One region of the Bradyrhizobium sp. S3.3.6 genome, then DNA from elsewhere that is predicted to be linked to it. Evidence: predicted binding sites of a transcription regulator. Region 1 holds the regulator's gene; each other region holds the start of a gene.
What was found. The regulator PhoB, encoded in region 1, activates phosphate uptake and scavenging genes when phosphate is short. The targets are predictions, from matches to a motif close to TGTCATNNANCTGTCAT.
Positions count from the first base shown of each region.

Region 2: phnF (phosphonate metabolism transcriptional regulator PhnF) is a predicted target of PhoB. The motif match lies at 2,109-2,125, and genes of this name have one in related genera.
Region 3: ABID59_RS20495 (Orn/Lys/Arg family decarboxylase) is a predicted target of PhoB. The motif match lies at 1,323-1,339, and genes of this name have one in related genera.
Region 4: ABID59_RS16040 (UDP-2,3-diacylglucosamine diphosphatase) is a predicted target of PhoB. The motif match lies at 2,430-2,446, and genes of this name have one in related genera.

Region 1 covers NZ_JBEPOT010000005.1:350,748-355,663, reverse strand. Annotated here, with positions in the region: gene pstA (phosphate ABC transporter permease PstA) at 1-219, shown strand, start outside; gene pstB (phosphate ABC transporter ATP-binding protein PstB) at 216-1,037, shown strand; gene phoU (phosphate signaling complex protein PhoU) at 1,049-1,765, shown strand; gene phoB (phosphate regulon transcriptional regulator PhoB) at 1,788-2,495, shown strand; gene ABID59_RS18080 (GcrA family cell cycle regulator) at 2,799-3,308, opposite strand; gene ABID59_RS18075 (aspartate aminotransferase family protein) at 3,762-4,916, shown strand, end outside.
Region 2 covers NZ_JBEPOT010000005.1:4,398-9,313, reverse strand. Annotated here, with positions in the region: gene phnE (phosphonate ABC transporter, permease protein PhnE) at 1-372, shown strand, start outside; gene phnE (phosphonate ABC transporter, permease protein PhnE) at 369-1,217, shown strand; gene phnF (phosphonate metabolism transcriptional regulator PhnF) at 1,346-2,074, opposite strand; gene phnG (phosphonate C-P lyase system protein PhnG) at 2,195-2,659, shown strand; gene phnH (phosphonate C-P lyase system protein PhnH) at 2,664-3,272, shown strand; gene ABID59_RS16485 (carbon-phosphorus lyase complex subunit) at 3,276-4,391, shown strand; gene ABID59_RS16480 (alpha-D-ribose 1-methylphosphonate 5-phosphate C-P-lyase PhnJ) at 4,388-4,916, shown strand, end outside.
Region 3 covers NZ_JBEPOT010000006.1:414,805-419,720, reverse strand. Annotated here, with positions in the region: gene ald (alanine dehydrogenase) at 1-664, opposite strand, end outside; gene ABID59_RS20500 (Lrp/AsnC family transcriptional regulator) at 798-1,277, shown strand; gene ABID59_RS20495 (Orn/Lys/Arg family decarboxylase) at 1,385-3,742, shown strand; gene ABID59_RS20490 (GNAT family N-acetyltransferase) at 3,749-4,339, shown strand; gene ABID59_RS20485 (hypothetical protein) at 4,329-4,541, opposite strand; partial or broken gene ABID59_RS20480 (flagellar basal body rod protein FlgC) at 4,671-4,916, opposite strand, start outside.
Region 4 covers NZ_JBEPOT010000004.1:691,109-696,024, forward strand. Annotated here, with positions in the region: gene ABID59_RS16030 (threonine/serine dehydratase family protein) at 1-485, opposite strand, end outside; gene ABID59_RS16035 (glycosyltransferase family 4 protein) at 551-1,594, opposite strand; gene ABID59_RS16040 (UDP-2,3-diacylglucosamine diphosphatase) at 1,594-2,406, opposite strand; gene thiD (bifunctional hydroxymethylpyrimidine kinase/phosphomethylpyrimidine kinase) at 2,622-3,422, opposite strand; gene ABID59_RS16050 (ATP-binding protein) at 3,703-4,916, shown strand, end outside.

The DNA.
Region 1 (4,916 bases):
ACCGCGCCGCTGCTCTTCACCGCGCTGTCGAACCAGTTCTTCAGCCTCGGCCTGAACAAGACCATGGCGAACCTGCCGGTCACCATCAACAACTTCGTCCAGAGCCCCTACGCCTATTGGAAGCAGCTCGCCTGGAGCGGCGCCCTGCTCATCACCCTGACCGTTCTTGCCCTGAATATTGGCGCGCGCATTCTCAGCGCCGAGAGGACCGCAAAATGACCGATCTTTCCGTATCGATGAGCGCGGCCGGCGGTCTGCCCCAGGCGCCGATGCTGCCCGAAGCGCCGGCCAAGGTGACGGTGCGCAACCTCAACTTCTATTACGGCGAGCACCACGCGCTGAAGAACATCAACCTGGCGCTCGGCACCAACCGGGTCACCGCCTTCATCGGCCCGTCGGGCTGCGGCAAGTCGACCCTGCTGCGCATCTTCAACCGGATGTACGACCTCTATCCGGGCCAGCGCGTCACCGGTCAGCTGATGCTCGACCAGACCAACATCCTCGACCCCAAGCTCGACCTCAATCTGCTGCGCGCCCGCGTCGGCATGGTGTTCCAGAAGCCGACGCCGTTCCCGATGACGATCTACGAGAACATCGCCTTCGGCATCCGTCTCTATGAGAAGATCTCGAAATCCGAGATGGACGACCGCGTCGAGAAGGCGCTGCGCGGCGGCGCGCTGTGGAACGAGGTCAAGGACAAGCTCAACGCCTCCGGCCTGTCGCTCTCCGGCGGCCAGCAGCAGCGCCTCTGCATCGCCCGCACCGTTGCGGTGCGGCCCGAGGTGATCCTGTTCGACGAGCCCTGCTCGGCGCTCGACCCGATCTCGACCGCCAAGGTCGAGGAGCTGATCCAGGAGCTGTCCGAGAACTACACGATCGCGATCGTGACCCACAACATGCAGCAGGCCGCCCGCGTCTCCGACAAGACCGCCTTCATGTATCTCGGCGAGCTGATAGAGTTCGACGACACCAGCAAGATATTCACATCGCCGACCGACCGGCGCACGCAGGATTACATCACCGGCCGGTTCGGCTGAGGAGACGGCACATGGGTTCTGAACATACCGCAAAGGCCTTCGACACCGACCTCCAGGAGCTCACGCGCCTGGTCGCCGAGATGGGCGGCATCGCCGAGCGCATGATCGTCGATTCCGTCGATGCGCTGATCCGCCGCGACGTCGCGCTCGGCCAGCGCGTCGTCGCCATCGACGCCGAGCTCGACACGCTGCAGAAGAAGATCGAGGAGCGCGCCGTGCTCACGATCGCGCGCCGCCAGCCGATGGCGGTGGATCTGCGCGAGATCGTCGGCGCCATGCGCGTCGCGACCGATCTCGAGCGCATCGGCGACCTCGCCAAGAACATGGGCAAGCGCGTCGCGGCGCTGGAGACGGATTTCCATCCGCTCAAGCTGTTCCGCGGCCTCGAGCACATGACCGACCTCGTGCAGCAGCAGGTCAAGTCGGTGCTGGACGCCTATGCCGCGCACGATCTGCCGGCGGCGATGGCGGTGTGGAAGGGCGACGAGGAAGTCGACGCCATCTGCACCTCGCTGTTCCGTGAGCTCCTCACCTACATGATGGAGGATCCGCGCAACATCTCGTTCTGCATCCATCTGATGTTCTGCGCCAAGAACATCGAGCGGATCGGCGACCATGCCACCAACATTGCCGAGACCGTGTTCTACATGATCGAAGGCCAGGCGATCACCGACAAGCGGCCGAAGGGCGACATGACGACCTTCGCCACCACGGTCCCGAACACCTGATTACGCAAGGAGCGACGACCCGATGGGCGCACGCATTATGGTGGTTGAGGACGAGGAAGCTCTGACCGAGCTTCTCCGCTACAACCTCGAAGGCGACGGCTATGACGTCGAGACGGTAATGCGCGGCGACGACGCCGACACCCGCCTCAAGGAGCACATCCCCGATCTGATCGTGCTTGACTGGATGCTGCCGGGGCTATCAGGCATCGAGCTGTGCCGGCGGTTGCGTGCGCGATCCGACACCAAGCAGCTGCCGATCATCATGCTCACCGCGCGTGGCGAGGAGAGCGAGCGGGTGCGGGGCCTGGCGACCGGCGCCGACGACTACATCGTCAAGCCGTTCTCGGTGCCCGAGCTCCTGGCGCGCGTGAAGGGCCTGCTGCGGCGCGCAAGTCCGGAGCGGCTCGCAACCGTGCTGGCCTTCGGCGACATCGAGCTCGACCGCGAAAAGCGCCGCGTGGCGCGCTCGGGCCGGCCGATCGATCTCGGCCCGACCGAATATCGCCTGCTGGAGTTCTTCCTGGAGCATCCCGGCCGCGTGTTCTCGCGCGAGCAGTTGCTCGACAGCGTCTGGGGCCGCGACATCTACATCGATGAGCGCACTGTCGATGTGCATATCGGCCGCCTGCGCAAGCTGCTCAATCTCGGCCGCGAGCAGGACCCGATCCGCACCGTCCGCGGCGCGGGCTACGCGCTGGACGATCGGTTCGCGAAGGCCGAGCAGGCGTAGGGTTGGCTGACGTGAGCTCGGCTGGGGCAGCAATCTCAGCTGTCGTCCCGGACAAGCGCAGCTCCTGGCAACGCGCAGCGTTGTCTGGAGCGGAGTGCAGATCCGGGACCCATAACCACAGGGCGTCGTTGTTGCACGAAAAAGGTAACTCCGAGTACCCGTAACCACATCTCGCGGTGGTTATGGGTCCCGGATCTGCGCGCGCTTGAGGCGCGCTTGTCCGGGACGACGGCGGAGGGAGTTAGCGCCGTCGCAAGTTGAGCCGCCGCCGCTTGGACGGCGAAGTCTTGGAAGCCGACTAACTCAGCGCGCCGGCTTCGCCGGGGCCCGCCTGCGATCCGCTGCCGGCTGATACGCGACCCGCGAGTGCTGGGCGCAATAGGGCAGGCCGGAGAGCGCTTTGCCGCCGCAGAAGAAGAAATCCGGGCTCGAGGGATCGCCGACCGGCCAGTGGCAGGTCGCCTCGTTCAATTCGAGCAGCGACAGCCGCTGGCTCATCGGTACCACGTTGTCGTAGGTGACCGGTTCAGCCTCGACCTCGACCTCGAAAGCCTGCGCCAGCGCGGTATTGCCGCGTGCGATGGGCCTGCTCACCCGCATCATGTGCGGCGCTGGACGCGCCTTGCGCGGCCGCGGAGCTGCCGAAGACGGGCTCTTGGCGCGGCCCGACAAGCCGAGCCGGTGAACCTTGCCGATCACGGCGTTACGGGTGACATTCCCAAGCTCAGCGGCGATCTGGCTGGCCGAAAGTCCGGCCTCCCAGAGCTTTTTCAGCTGTTCGACGCGATCGTCGGACCAGGTCAAAACCGTCATTGCACCCTTTCCTTCGCCGCGCGCCTGCCATCCTGGGGGCCGCACAACGAATGCCTAAGCCTCGAAAAATCCGTGCCGCCAGAATCCCTTAAGGCTCGCCGGGCGCAATGATACGCCCGAACGTTTACGCCGGTACATGAGGACTTTTGGGATCAGAACCGCTGCACGAGATGTCGTATCTGACAAGCCAGACGCTACAATATGGCGTGACTCACGCGCAAGAGTCCGCCGACTCGCTTCCACATGTTCCGTGGCCAAAACCCGCAAATTCGGTACCGCAAGACTACGGAATCTGGGTTTCGCGGGGCTTTCCGGGCGGCATTGACACCAATGGTGCCAAGCATAAGATAGTGATGCGTGCCGCCCTTAAAAGGCGGCACGTTTCGTTTTCCGGACCAATGATGCGCTGCGCAACGCAGTTTCAGGCCGTCCGAAACATCCAAAGAGACCATCATGGCTAACAGCGCAGCGCCGCACTTGCTCCCCGTTTTCGCCAGAACCGACATCGGTTTTGAGCGCGGTGAAGGCGTCTGGTTGATCGCAACCAATGGCGATCGCTATCTCGATTTCACCTCGGGCGTGGCGGTGAATGCGCTCGGCCATGCCCATCCCGCGCTGGTCAAGGCGCTGCAGGAGCAGGCCACAAAACTCTGGCACATGTCGAACCTGTTCCAGAGCCCGGACGGCGAGAAGCTCGCCGCGCGTCTCTGCAACGAGAGTTTTGCGGACTTCGTGTTCTTCTGCAATTCCGGCGCCGAAGCGCTGGAGGGTGTGATCAAGCTGGTCCGCCATCATCACTTCTCCAAAGGACATCCGGAGCGCTACCGCATCATCACCTTCGAAGGCGCCTTCCACGGCCGCACGCTGGCGACGCTGGCTGCGACCGGCTCTGCAAAATATCTCGAAGGTTTCGGTCCGCCGATGGACGGTTTCGACCAGATCCCGCACGGCGACATCGAGGCCGTGAAGAAGACGATCGGTCCGCAGACCGCCGGCATCCTGATCGAGCCGATCCAGGGCGAGGGCGGCGTTCGTTCGGCGACGCCTTCTTTCCTGAGGGCGTTGCGCCAGCTCTGCGACGAGAAGGGCCTGCTGCTCGCCTTCGACGAGGTGCAGACTGGCATGGGCCGCACCGGCGATCTCTTCGCCCACCGCCGCACCGGCGTCACGCCTGACGTGATGTCGCTGGCCAAGGCGCTCGGCGGCGGCTTCCCGATCGGCGCGGTGCTGGCGACCGCGGATGCGGCCACCGGCATGGGGCCCGGCTCGCACGGCTCGACCTTCGGCGGCAATCCGCTGGCGATCTCGGCCGCGAACGCCGTGCTCGACGTCATGCTCAAGCCCGGCTTCTTCGACCACGTGCAGAAGATGTCGCTGCTGCTCAAGCAGAAGCTCGCCTCCGTGATCGATCGTCACCCCGATGTCGTCAGCGAGGTCCGCGGCGAGGGGCTCCTGATCGGCATCAAGGCCGTGGTGCCCTCCGGCGATCTGGTCGCAGCGCTGCGCAACGAAAAACTGCTCACCGTCGGCGCTGGCGACAATGTCGTGCGCTTCCTGCCGCCCTTGATCGTCACCGAAGCCGAGATCGAGGACAGCGTCGGCCGGCTT
Region 2 (4,916 bases), 350 kb from region 1:
ATTCACTCTACCGGCGCTTTGGGAAAACTGTTTTCGGAAATCGTCGAGAACGCCGACATGAAGCCGGTCGAGGGTATCCGCTCGACTGGTGCGAGCTGGCTATCCTGCATGCGCTTTGCGATTCTGCCGCAGGTGACCGCTGGCTATGCCAGCTACGCGCTGCTGCGTTTCGAGGTCAACGTCCGCGAAGCGTCCGTCATGGGCTTTGTCGGCGCCGGCGGTATCGGGCAGGAGCTCGTCGTCGCCATCCGCAAGTTCTATTATTCGGACGTCAGCGCGATCCTGCTGCTCATCATCGTCACGGTCTTCATCATCGACATCTCGACCGGCTGGTTGCGCGGCCGCCTCTTCGGCAAGGAGGCGCGGACGTGACAGGGCCGCAGGAGGTCGACACCGCGCAGATCCGCGCGCGCTACCCTGATGTGTTCGAGCGTCCGGCCGCGGCACGGCTTGCGACGCCGGCCATGATCGTCGCGGCGCTCGGCATCTTCGTTTATGGCCTGATTGATCTCGATTTCTCGCCGTCGCGGCTCTTCAGCGGCCTCAGCCAGCTCGGCTGGATCAGCATGATGATGATCCCGCCCGATCCCGGCTCGTCGCTTCCGATCTATCTGAAGGCGATGGGCGAGACGTTGTCGATCGCGTTGCTCGGCACCACACTGGCCGCGCTGCTCGCGCTTCCGGTCAGCTTATTTGCTGCACGCAATGTCGTGCCGTCGATCATCCTGCGCTTTCCCGTGCGCCGTTTCCTCGATTCGATCCGAGGCGTCGACACGCTGATCTGGGCGCTGGTATGGATCAACGTGGTCGGGCTCGGCCCGTTCGCCGGCGTGCTGGCGATCGCCGTGTCGGATTTCGGTGCGTTCGGCAAACTGTTCTCCGAGGCGATCGAAGGCGCCGATCAGAAGCAGGTCGAGGGCATCCGCGCCTCCGGCGGCAGCGCGCTGCACGAGATCCGCTTCGGCCTGTTGCCGCAGGTGCTGCCCGTGATCGCGGGCCAGGTGCTCTATTTCATCGAATCCAACACCCGCTCGGCAACCATCATCGGCATCGTCGGCGCCGGCGGCATCGGCCTCCAGCTCGCCGAGCAGATCCGTGTGCTGGAATGGCAGAAGGTGTCGTTCCTGATCCTGATGATTCTGGTCGCGGTCGCCGCGATCGATTTCGTTTCCAGCAAGCTGCGGTTTGCGATCATTGGGCGAAGGGCTGTGGCCTGATCGCCGATCTCGTAGGGTGGGCAAAGCGAAGCGTGCCCACCAACTTTAAATCTTGGAAAGATGGTGGGCACGGCGCAAGTGCGCCTTTGCCCACCCTACGAGTTCGGATCTGGGGCGAGGGAGAAGAGTTACGGCTCCACCAAGAACTCCACCCGCTCCGCCGCAAACCGCGAGTGCTTGGTCACCAGCGGCTTGCCCTCGAGGTCGAGGTCGGTGGCATCGACCACCAGGATCGGCCGGCCCAGCGGGAGATCAAGCCGCGCGGCGTCGGTGGCGTCGACGATGCCGGCGGTGATCCGGGTCGCGCCGCGGCGATAATCGCGGATCCCGTAGTGCTCGAGCATCTTCGTCATCGAGCGTGTCGCGGCAAACACCGTGCCCGCGCCCGGAAACAGTTCCGCAGACAGCCAGGTGGTGGAGACGCAGATCGGCGCGCGATCGGCGAGGCGGATGGCCTCGATTCGGACCAGCGGTGCGCCGGTCTTCAATCCCAGCTCCCGCGCCAACTCGCGGGTTGCGACATCTTCCGACGTCTCGATCATCCGGCCATGCGGCTCGCGGCCGCCGGCGCCGACGATCTCGGAGAACCGCGTGCGCGAGCGCAGCGGATAAGCGAGCTTCTGCGCTTCGACATAGGTTCCGCTGCCGCGCTCGGCGCGCACGATGCCGCGCTCTGCAAGCGCCGCCAGCGCGCGCCGCACGGTGTGGCGATTGACGCGGTAGGTTTCGGCGATCTCCATCTCGCCCGGCAACTTGTCGCCTGCGGCAAAACGGCCGTCGGCGATGCCGCGCTCGATGCCGTCGGCAACGAGGCGCCATAGCGCGACGCCCGAAGAGGCGGTGTCCTGCATGCTCATGTCGGTGGCCAGCCTAGCTCGAAAATCACACCTTTGTCACGAAACAGTCATGGCGCTCTCGTATCAAGTTGTCTAGTATCATAGACAACTTGGATTCGACAAGTTCTGTAGAAGAGATCGGTGGATTCGGTGACCCAGCACAACACCCAGCAAGCCCAGCGCCAGGCCGCCATGGCCGTGCTGGCGCACGCGGAGGCGGGCGAGATCGCCGCCCGTCTCCGCACGATCCCCTTGCCTGGCCATCAGGATTTGCGGGCGCCCGAAAACGGCCTGGTGATGTTGCGCGGCCGGGTCGGCGGCGACGGCGCGCCGTTCAACCTCGGCGAGGCGACGGTATCGCGCGCCGCGGTGCGGCTTGCGAGCGGTGAGGTCGGCTTCGGCTACACGCTCGGGCGGGACGGTGAGAAGGCGCGGCTGATCGCTCTGTGCGATGCGCTGGTGCAGTCCCGGGATTTTGGTGCAGCCGTCGAGCGCGACGTTATCGCGCCGTTGCGCGAGCAGCTTATGGTCAGGCGCAAGCAGGCGGCGGAAGAGACCGCTGCGACGAAGGTTGATTTCTACACCATGGTGCGCGGTGAGGGGTGAGGCCATGACCACGATTGCGGAACTGCCGCCCGGTTTCGTCGACAAGGTGTTGTCGGCGCAATCGACCTTTCGTTCGGTCATGGATGCGATGGCGCGGCCGGGTTCGGTCCAGCGCATCGTGCCGATGGCGGGAACGCCTGATACGATGATGCGCGGCACCGCCGCGATTGCGCTGACGCTGTTTGACCACGACACGCCGCTCTGGCTTGATGCGCGGATGTCGGAAAGCTCCGACGTCCTGAAATGGCTCAAGTTCCACACCGGCGCGCCCGTGGTGCCGGACTCCTCGATCGCGGCCTTTGCGCTGATCGGTGACGGCGGTGCGCTGCCCTCGCTCGAGCGTTTTGCGCTCGGCACCAACGAATATCCGGATCGTTCGACCACACTGATCATTCAGGTCGACAGCCTGGACGCAGGCCGCAGCTTCGAGCTGCGTGGCCCCGGCATCGACGGTGTCGCAACGCTCCTGGCTTCGATCAAGCCGTTCGACCTGTTTGAACGCGTGCGTTTCAACGAGACGCTGTTTCCGCGCGGCATCGACGTGGTTCTGGTCGCCGATGATGCCGTGGTGGCGATCCCGCGCAGCACGCGTGTCATGAGCAAAGGAGGCTGACGCATGTATGTCGCAGTCAAAGGCGGCGAACGCGCCATCGAGAACGCCCATCGCCTGCTCGCCAATGCGCGGCGCGGCGACCAAAGCGTCGCGGAAGTCTCGCTTGACCAGATCTCGGAACAGCTTGGGTTGGCCGTCGACCGCGTCATGAGCGAAGGTTCGCTCTATGACCGCGAGCTCGCAGCGCTGGCGATCAAGCAGGCCCGCGGCGACCTGATCGAGGCGATCTTCCTGGTTCGCGCCTTCCGCGCCACCTTGCCGCGCTTCGGTGCGAGCGAGCCGGTCGACACCGGCGCCATGCGGGTGCAGCGGCGGGTATCCTCGACCTTCAAGGACATTCCGGGCGGCCAGATCCTCGGGCCCACCTTCGACTACACCCATCGCCTGCTCGATCCGTCGCTGGCCCAAGGCTTTGTGCCGGAAGCGCCGGCTGTTGGCGAAGCCTCGACCGCGCCGACGCCGCGCGTGACTGACATTCTGGGTCGCGACGGACTGATCGAGACCTCGCCGCAGACCGAAGATGGCGCCAGCGTCGGCGACCTCACCCGCGAGCCGCTGAACTTTCCCGCGGACCGTGACTTGCGCCTGCAGAATCTCGCACGCGGCGACGAAGGCTTTCTGCTGGCGATGGGCTACTCCACCCAGCGTGGCTACGGCCGCAACCATCCCTTCGCCGGCGAGATCCGCTTCGGCGAGGTCGAGGTGGAGTTCGCTGCCGAAGACGTCGGCTTTGCTGTGCCGCTGGGCTCGATCGAGCTGACCGAGTGCCAGATGGTCAACCAGTTCAAGGGCTCGGCAACGGAAGCGCCGTGCTTCACACGCGGCTACGGCCTCGCCTTCGGCCAAAGCGAGCGCAAGACCATGTCGATGGCGCTGGTCGACCGCGCGCTGCGTGCCCGCGAACTCGGTGAAGAGGTCGGAGCCCCGGCGCAAGATGAAGAATTCGTGTTGTCGCATTCGGACAACGTCCAGGCGACCGGCTTCGTCGAGCATTTGAAGCTGCCGCATTATGTCGACTTCCAGTCCGAGCTCGGCCTGCTGCGCAAGCTGCGCAAGGAATTTGCCGAAGCCTCTGCCGAGGCCAATGCGCCCGATGCCATGAAGGAGGCCGCGGAATGAACGCGCCCGCCTACAATTTCGCCTATCTCGACGAGCAGACCAAGCGGATGATCCGCCGCGCGATCCTCAAGGCGATCGCGATCCCCGGCTATCAGGTGCCGTTCGCCAGCCGCGAGATGCCGATGCCTTATGGCTGGGGCACCGGCGGCGTGCAGGTGACCGCCGCGATCCTGGGACCGCAGGACGTGCTGAAGGTGATCGACCAGGGCTCCGACGACACCACCAACGCGATCTCGATCCGCAAATTCTTCGCCAAGACTGCCGGCGTCGCCACGACGACGTCGACGGACGAGGCGACCGTGATCCAAACCCGTCACCGTATCCCGGAGACGTCGCTGCACGAAAACCAGGTGCTGGTCTATCAGGTGCCGATCCCGGAGCCGCTGCGCTTCCTCGAGCCGCGCGAGACCGAGACGCGGCGCATGCACGCGCTCGCCGAATACGGCCTGATGCATGTGAAGCTCTACGAGGACATCGCCCGTTTCGGCCATATCGCGACGGCCTACGCCTATCCGGTCAAGGTGA
Region 3 (4,916 bases), on a different contig from region 1:
TGGTCGAAAAGCGGGTGCGCACCCGCCCGAGGAAGACATCATCTAGCTCGCGCAGACGAGGAATTGAGCGGTCGATCACGGTGACTTCAGCACCGAGGCCTGCGGCGATGCGCGCGGCCTGCGTTCCTACCACACCGCCGCCGAGCACGACGACGCGCGCCGGCTGCACCCCGGGCACGCCGCCGAGCAGCAGCCCGCGACCGCCGGCCGATCGCCTGAGCGCGGCGCCAGCGGCCTCGATGGCGAGGCGGCCGGCGACTTCGCTCATCGGCGCGAGCAGCGGGAGGTGACCGGCCGCGTCGGTGACGGTTTCATAGGCGATCGCTGTGCAGCCGGACGCGAGCAAGCCCTTGGCCTGTTCGGGATCGGGCGCGAGATGGAGATAGGTAAACAGGATCTGGCCTTCGCGGAGCTGGGCCCATTCGCTTTTCTGCGGCTCCTTCACCTTCACGATCATGTCGGACTTGGCGAAGATGTCGCGCGCACCGGCGGCAATGGAGGCCCCCGCCCGCTGATAGACCTCGTCGGACGCACCGATGCCGCTGCCGGCTCCAGTCTCAACCGTGACCTGATGCCCAGCCGCGATATATTCACGGACAGCGCCCGGGGTGAGCCCGACGCGATATTCCTGCACCTTGATCTCCTTGGGCACACCGACACGCATCCTGGGCTCCTTTTGATTCACCCCATGATCGTAGCGGCGCAGGCAGTTTGGTTTCGTGCAAATATCCGGTAGTTTTGGCCGTCCCGCGCCGGTTTCGGTCGCGGAAGTGTCCTTTCACGCTGGAAACAAAACCTTGGCCCTCGACCGGAAAGATCTCGCGATTCTCGCGGAACTTACGACCAATGCGCGCGCCAGCCACACCGAGCTCGCCAACAAGGTCGGCCTCTCCAGCACCGCGCTGGCACGGCGGCAGAAGACGCTGGAGGATGACGGCTACATCCAGGCCTACCAGGCCGCGCTCGATCTGGCGCAGTTCGGCCTGACCACGACGGTGCTGGTGCGCATTGCGCTGGAGAGCCAGAGCGACGAGGCGCTGAAGGCGTTCGAGGCGGAGGTGGTGAAGTGCCCCTCCGTCGTGCGCTGCTTCCTGATGTCGGGGACCGACGACTACATCCTGATCGTGCTCGCCCGCGACATCCAGGATTTCGAGCGCATCCACCGCACCGAACTGTCGCGCCTGCCGCGCGTGGCGCGGGTACAATCGAGCTTTGCGCTGCGCGAGGTCGTCAATCGCGCGGTGCCGACGGTGGTGTTCGGCGAGGCGAAGCGGTAGCGTTTCCCTCGCCCCGCAAGCGCGGGCTGGGGCCATCCCGCGCACCGTCATAGAACTGTCATCGAATGTGCCGAGACCTGTCAGTCTCTGCACATTCGGGACACGTCATGGACTATTTCAAGCGCTTCAACTTCCTGTTCGCCGCACCTGTATTCGACGCCGACGACCTCGAAGGCGTCCGTTTCAACCAGATCATCGAGGAGATCCAGCGCTCCGGCTTCGAGGTGGTCCGGGCCCGCAAGCTGGAGGACGCCGAGATGGCGGTGCAGACCGACGCCGCGATCGGCTGCATGGTGGTGGATTGGGGCAAGAAAGGCCTGGAGGGCAAGACATCGGCGCTGATCAATCTGATGCGGCGCCGCGGCCTCGACTTCCCGATCATCCTCCTGATCCGGCGCAAGCGGTTCGAGGATCTCCCGGTCGAGGTGCTCGACTTCATCGATGGCTATGTCTTCCTGTCGGAGGAGACGCCGACCTTCATCGCCAAGAACCTGATCAGCCGGCTCAAGCAATATGCCGAGACGCTGAAGACGCCGTTCTTCGGCGCGCTGGTCGATTATGCCGAGGAAGGCAACCAGCTCTGGACCTGTCCGGGCCACAATGGCGGCGTGTTCTACAACCGAAGCCCGATCGGCCGGGTCTTCGTCGAGCATCTCGGCGAGTCCGTCTTCCGCGACGACCTCGACAATTCCGTGCTCGATCTTGGCGACCTCCTCACCCATGAGGGTCCGGCGCTGAAGGCGCAGAAGGAGGCCGCCGCGATTTTCGGCGCGGAGAAAACCTACTTCGTGCTCAACGGCACCTCGACCTCGAACAAGGTCGCGCTCGGCGCGCTCGTCACAGACGGCGACCTCGTGCTGTTCGACCGCAACAACCACAAGGCCGCCCATCACGGCGCGTTGATGATCAATGGCGGAATTCCGGTCTATGTCCCGACCATCCGCAATGCCTGGGGCCTGATCGGTCCGATGCGCTGGGACGCGCTCGACGAACGGGCCCTGCGCGAGACGATCCGCAACCATCCGCTGGTCACGGACAAGGACGCCTGGCGCAAGGAACGGCCGTTCCGCGTCGCCGTGGTCGAGCAATGCACCTATGACGGCACGATTCACAATGCCGAAATGATCCTGAAGCGCATCGGCCACCTCTGCGAATACATCCTGTTCGACGAGGCCTGGGCCGGCTTCATGAAGTTCCACCCGCTCTACGTCGGCCGCTTCGCGATGGGGCTTGCCAATCTCCCGCCGGACGCACCGGGCATCATCGCGACGCAGTCGACCCACAAGCAGCTTGCCAGCTTCTCGCAGGCCTCGCAGATCCATATCAAGGACCGCCACATCCGCGGCCAGAAGCGGCGCGTCGAGCACCGCCGCTTCAACGAAAGCTTCATGCAGCACGCCTCGACCTCGCCGTTTTATCCGCTGTTCGCCTCGCTCGACGTTGGCGCGCAGATGATGAAGGGCCGCTCCGGCGAAGTGCTATGGGACGACACCATCCGCCTCGGCATCGAGCTGCGCAAGAAGATCCGCGCCATGCGCCGGGAGTTCGAGGAGAAGGAACAGAACCCGGACCGGCGCTGGTTCTTCGAGCCGTTCGTACCCGATCGCGTTGCCATCCCCGACGTCAGCCGCCCCGGCGCCGCGCATAACGTTGCCTGGGAGACGCTGTCGACCGACGAGCTCGCGACCAATCCCGCGCTGTGGCAGCTCGGCCCTGACAGCAACTGGCACGGCTTCCCCGGCACGGCCGAGGGTTTTGCCATGACCGATCCGAACAAGCTGACGTTACTCACGCCCGGCTTCGACCGCACCACCGGCGCCTATGCCGAGCACGGCATCCCCGCCCCGGTCGTCGCGCAGTACTTGCGCGAAAACCGCATCGTGCCTGAGAAGAACGACCTCAACTCCCTGCTCTTTCTGCTCACCCCCGGCGTCGAGGCCAGCAAGGCCGGCACGCTGATCTCCGGCCTCGTTGCCTTCAAGAGACTGCACGACGACAATGCGCTGCTGGCCGACGCGATCCCGGAATTCCATCAGCGGCGGCAGGCGCGCTATGCTGGCGTGCGACTGCGCGACCTCTGCGGCGAGATGCACCGCTTCTTCCGTACCGCCGATGTCAGCGCGCTTCAGGCGCGACAGTTCATGCCGGAACACATTCCTGATATTGCCATGTCGCCGCGCGATGCCGCGCGCTTCCTGTTCAAGAACGACGTCGACTATCTGCCGATCGAGGCGATCGCCGGCCGCATCGCGACCACGCCCTTTGTGGTCTATCCGCCCGGCATCGCCACCATCGTCCCCGGCGAGCGGCTGACGGAACGAGCCAAGCCCATGGTGGATTACCTCAGGATGTTCGAGACCTGCTTCAATACGTTTCCGGGCTTCGATGTGGAAATCCAGGGCGTCTACAAGGAGGTCGATGCGCACGGCCGGATCGGGCTCTATACTTACGTCGTTGCCGAGTAGGGGCCGATGAACGAAACAGCGATTGCACGCGCCGATGACGAGCCGGTTCTGGTCCGGCCGTCACGCGAGAGCGATATCGAGGCGATGCTGCGGATCTACCGCCATCACGTCCGCAATGGCGTGCCGTGCGATGTCGAGGGAACCGGCGCGCCAGAACCGGACGACCTGCGCGACCGGCGCAAGAACCTGAAACAGACCCGCCTGCCGCATCTGGTCGCGACCTATCGTGGCGAGGTGGTCGGCTACGCCTATGCGGTGCTGTTCCGCAAGCGTCCGGCCTATCGCTACACGGCCAAGCACTCGATCTATGTCCACCACGGGCATCTCGGCCGCGGCGTCGGACGGCTGCTGCTCCAGGAGCTGATCGATGCCTGTGCGGCGGCCGGCTTCCGCCAGATGATCGGCTATATCGATGCCGACAACGCCCCTTCGCTGGCGCTGCACGAAAAATTCGCCTTCGCGCGCGTCGGCCTGTTGTGCGGCGTCGCTTACCGCCACGGCGGCTGGTCCGATACCGTCATGGTGCAGCGTTCGCTCGGCGCCGGCGTCACCGCGCCGCCGCCGATCGCGGCGCCCGGGCTGGGCTCTACGAGGTAAAGTCAGCTGGTCTGACCTGGATGCGATCGGCATGCAGCGACCAGTGACGCAACGCCTGGTCCTTGCAAAACCTCGCCTTCGCCCGCTCCTTGGCTTCGTCCTCGTCGGCGGCGTCGATCTCGAGCGCGCCCTGACAGACCTCGATCTGCCGGCCGTACTCGCCGAGCACGTCCTTCATGAACCTGACGACATAAGTTGACATGGGACCTCCCTGCTGCCCCGGCGGCAATCTAATCCCATTTACCGGGTTGCGGGGAGACAGATTTTGACGGAGATCAAGCCGGCGCTGGTTCCAGCCGCCAATTGAGGCGTCGGTACGATCGGTCAGCCATCAAGTCTTGATATCGAGGAGTGATTCCGTCGTTTCGGAGTAGGCTTGAATGACCTTCGCATTGCAGCCGCCATTTGAACGAGCTCATTGGCGAGATCGACATTCGGCGCGGCGACCAGGCCGTCCTGGTCGGCGAAGGCAGCGCTTGGGTCGGATTGTGCGGTATAACTTGGCGACACTGTCGACACCGTCGCGATCGTACCGCCGGGCGTCGAGCCGCTCGACTGGTCGACCTGATCGACTCGC
Region 4 (4,916 bases), on a different contig from region 1:
CCCTGCCCTGCGATCACGAAAGGATCGTCATAGGGCCTGACCAGCGTCGCGCCGCGCTTCTCGGCGATGCCGCGCGAGATCGCCTCGCGATCGTCGCGGTCGCGATCGTACAGCACGACCTCGGCGCCATAGGATTTGGTGCGCTCACGCTTCGAGAGCGGCGCGTCCGCCGGCATCACGATGGTCGCCCGCATGTCGAGGATCTTGGCCGCCGCCGCCACGCCCTGGGCGTGATTGCCGGAGGAGAACGCGACGACGCCGCCGGCACGCTTGTCCTGCGGGATCGAGAACACCTTGTTGAAGGCGCCACGGAACTTGAAGGAGCCGGTGCGCTGGAGCATCTCCGGCTTCAGGAACACTTTCGCGCCAACGCGCTCGTTGAGCACGGGAAAGGACAACAGCGGGGTGCGGACGGCGAAAGGCGCGAGCACGCGCGCTGCGGCGTCGATATCGGCGGGGCCGATCGGAAGGGGCTGTTCGGACATGGGGCGATGTTATCGCGGCGGATGCGGCGCGGGCAAGACATCTCCGCGCGAGGATTTTTATCCGTTCAGGCGACGAAGCGCGGCTGTTCCGTGCCGGTCCGGCCGGGCAGCACCGCGCCGACCGCCCGGATGCTGTCCACAAATGCCCTCGCCGAGGCTTCCCAGGTGTAATTGGCGGCGAATTCGACGCAGGCTGGCCTGGAGATATCGAGCGCCGCGAAGCAGGCATTGCGCAGGTCATTGTCCAGCACGCCGACCGGCGCATCGCCGATGACGTCGCGCGGCCCCTTCACCGGGAACGCCGCAACCGGCAGGCCGCTCGCGAGCGCCTCGAGCAGGACCAGGCCGAACGTGTCGGTCCTGCTCGGAAACACGAAGACGTCGGCTGCCGCATAAATGTCGGCCAGCTCCTCGCCGTGCTTTTCGCCCAGGAAAATCGCGTCGGGATAGGCCTCTTCCAGTGTGTTGCGCGCCGGGCCATCGCCGACGATCACCTTGGTGCCGGGCAGATCGAGGTCGAGAAACGCCTCGAGATTCTTCTCGACCGAGACCCGGCCGACGGAAAGGAACACCGGTGCCGGGAGGCAGAGATCGATGGCGCGAGGGTGGAACAGCTTTGTGTCGACGCCGCGCGGCCACAGCACGACATTGGCAAAGCCGCGCTCGCTGAGCTCGCGGGCGAGTGCTGGCGTCGCCGCCATCACGGCGCGGCTGGCGCTGTGGAAGCGCCGCAGCGCCCGCCAGATCAGGGATTCCGGAACCGGCACGCGGGCGCGGACATATTCGGGAAAGCGGGTGTGAAAGCTGGTCGTGAACGGCAGCTTGCGCTGCCGGCAATAGCGGCGGACCATCAGGCCGATCGGCCCTTCCGTCGCGATGTGGATGCTGTCGGGCCGCGCTTCCTCGATCAGTCTTGCGATGCGCGCCGGGCGCGGCATCGCGAGCCGCACGTCGCGATAGCTCGGCATCGCAAAGGTACGGAACGATTGCGGCGTCAGGAACGTAAACTCGGTACCGAGCGTCTTGGCGGCGTCAGCAAGCTTGGTCAGCGTCCGAACCACACCGTTGACTTGCGGGTGCCAGGCGTCGGTCGCGACCAGGATACGCATCAAGCCGCCCTTGCTGCCACCTGCGGTACGGCTGCAGGCTTTTGGGCGTGGTCGGCCCAGGTGATGATCTCGAAACGACCGTCATCGTGCTCGACCAGCGCGGTGCAGCTCTCGACCCAGTCGCCGCAATTCATGTAGCGGATGCCATTCTCGTCGCGGATCACGGCGTAGTGGATGTGGCCGCAGATCACCCCGTCGGCATCATGGCGCCGTGCCTCGGCGGAGAGCGCCTGCTCGAACGCGCCGATATAGTTCACGGCGTTCTTGACCTTCTGCTTCGCCCACTGCGAGAGCGACCAGTAGGGCACCTTGAACATGCGGCGGAAGAAGTTGACGAAGCGATTCATCTGAATCGCGAAGTCGTAGGCCTTGTCGCCGAGATGGGCGAGCCAGCGCGCGTTCTGCACCACGAGGTCGAAGATGTCGCCATGGATGACGAGATAGCGCTTGCCGTCCACGCCGCTGTGGACGGTGTTCTCGACCACGTCGATGCCGCCGAAATGCGTGCCGTAATAGTTGCGCAGGAACTCGTCGTGATTGCCGGGGACGTAGATGACCTTGGCGCCCTTGCGCGCCTTGCGCAGCAGCTTCTGCACCAGGTCGTTGTGCGACTGCGGCCAGTGCCAGCTCGATTTCAGCGCCCAGCCGTCGACGATGTCGCCGACGAGATAGATGGTGTCGGCGTCGTGGTAGCGCAGGAAGTCCAGCAGCAGGTCGGCTTGCGAGCCGCGGGCTCCGAGATGGACATCGGAAATGAACAAGGTGCGAAAGCGCCTTTCAGGGCTCTCGTCACTCACATCGTAACTTCCCATGCGACAGCCTGTAACAATGTCCCGTGACAGGGGGATGACCAATTGGACCTTTGAGGCACCTCAGCTACGAATCAAACCTCGCCTCGCCCTCCCCGCGAATATCAGGCGCATGCGACAATCAGGCGACATGAGGCGGCATTGGTTGCCCGCAAAAGCCCGGAACACCCTGGTCCTGCTGGTTAACGGCGGGACCGACACGCAGCTCGCAGCCGGCGTCAGTAAAACTTGTGGAAATGATGGATCGGCCCGTGGCCGTGGCCGACGCTGAAGCGGTCGGCAGCTTCAATCGCAACACTGATCCAGGCCTTGGCGTTGCGCACCGCCTGCTCCAGGGTCTCGCCCTTGGCGAGACCCGCCGCAATCGCCGACGAGAGCGAGCAGCCGGTGCCATGGGTGTTCTTCGTGGCGACGCGCGGCGCGGCAAGCGCAATCGTGTTTCCGGCATCGACGAGATAGTCGATGCTCTCGGCGCCCTCGCCGTGCCCGCCCTTGATAAGGACAGCGTGGCAGCCGAGCGCGAGCAGGCGGCGGCCCTGACTCTCGATCTCGGCTTCGCTTCGCGCAAGCGGCCCGTCGAGCAGAGCGGCGGCCTCGGGCAGATTTGGCGTAACGACCGAGGCCAGCGGAATCAGCTTCTTGCGCAGGGCCTCGACGGCTTCGGACGCCAGCAGGCGGTCGCCGGAGGTTGCGACCATCACGGGATCGAGCACGATATTGCGAGGCTTCCAGCGCGCCAGCGCAGAGGCGATCACATCGATAGTCTCGGCCTGCGCCACCATGCCGATCTTCACCGCGCCGACGTCGAGATCGGAGAGCACCGCATCGATCTGCGCGGTGACGAACGCCGCGGAAACCGCGTGAATGCCGCTGACACCTTTGGTGTTCTGCGCCGTCAGCGCCGTGATCGCGGACGCACCGTAGACGCCGAGCGCGGCAAAGGTCTTCAGGTCGGCCTGAATGCCGGCGCCGCCGCTCGAATCCGAGCCGGCGATGGTGAGCGCCACGGGCGTGGTCATCGGGCGGTTTTCCGGGTTTTCGAAGCCAGGCGTTTCAAAGTCAGGCATTTCGAAGTCATGGCTTCTCCTACCGCGCGCTCGGAACACCAGCAAGCCGCGAATCGTGCACGCGCGGTGCCACGCAGTATCGTCGTCCCGGAAACGTGCACATCCGGAGAAATAAGACCTAGTCATCGCCCGGCCTTGGCGGGTCCATCCAAATCAGTGAAAGATTGATCGATTCGCTGGCGATGCCATGTTGCGGGCCGCCCCCGGCCTGAAACCCTCTCGGGACTGTATCATGTGGGCCTACTTCGAACGCATTCTCGACTCCTCGATGTTCTCACCACACGGCATCTGCCTGTTGTGGGAACCTGAGCTGATCTGGCTCCACGTCGTCTCCGATGCCATCATAGCCGCCGCCTATTTCTCGATCCCGTTCGCTCTCACGATTCTCGTCACCAAGCGGAGAGACCTCCAATTCGGCTGGGTCTACTGGGCGTTCGCGATCTTCATCATGGCCTGCGGCCTGACCCATGTGCTGTCGATCTACACGCTCTGGGTCCCGATCTACGGCATCGAGGGCCTGGTCAAGGCGGTCACGGCTGCGGCCTCCATCTTCACCGCCGGTGCACTTTGGCCGCTCTTGCCGAAAATCCTGACCATCCCCTCCCCGTTTGAGCTGCAGAAGGTTCAGGCTGCGCTCGAGGAGGAGGAGATCAAGAGCCGGGACGCGACGCTGCTGCTGCGGCAGGTCGGAGACGCCCAGCGCGCGATGCGCGAAAGCGTGACGCGTCTCACCGCGGTCGTCGAGACCGCCGTCGACGGTGTCATCCTGTTCGACGCGCAAGCCCGCATTCTCCTGTTCAATCCCGCCTGCGAACGGCTGTTCGGCTATCACGCCGCCGAGGTCATGAATCTCGACATCGGCATGCTGATGTCCAACCAGGAGAGGCCCTCATCCACCGGTCATGCGCGGCGCTTCGCGACCGGCGAAGCCGCCGGCCTGCGCAAGGACGGATCGACCTTCCCGATGAATCTGTCGGTGGGCCAGGCGTGGCAGGACGGCGACCTGATCCATGTCGGCATCATCCACGATCTGACCGCGCGCAAGCTGACCGAGCAGCAGCTCCAGCAGGCGCAGAAGATGGAGACGGTCGGCCAGCTCTCCGGCGGCATCGCGCACGACTTCAACAATCTCCTGACCGTGATCATTGGCAACGCCGAGCATCTCAGCGAGCAGCTCAAGACGCGGCCCGATTTGCGGCAATTCGCCGATGACATCTGCGAGTCCGGCGAACGCGGCGCAGAGCTGACGCAGCGGCTGCTCGCGTTCAGTCGCCGCCAACTGCTCCAGCCGCAGACGGTCGATTGCCGCGAGCTGCTCGGGTCCATGCTCAAGCTGCTCAAGCGCACCTTGCGCGAGAACATCGAGATCAAGACAGCCTTCGGGCCCGGCACGATCTTGGCCTTTGCGGACCGCGCCCAGCTCGAATCCGCCGTGCTGAACCTTGC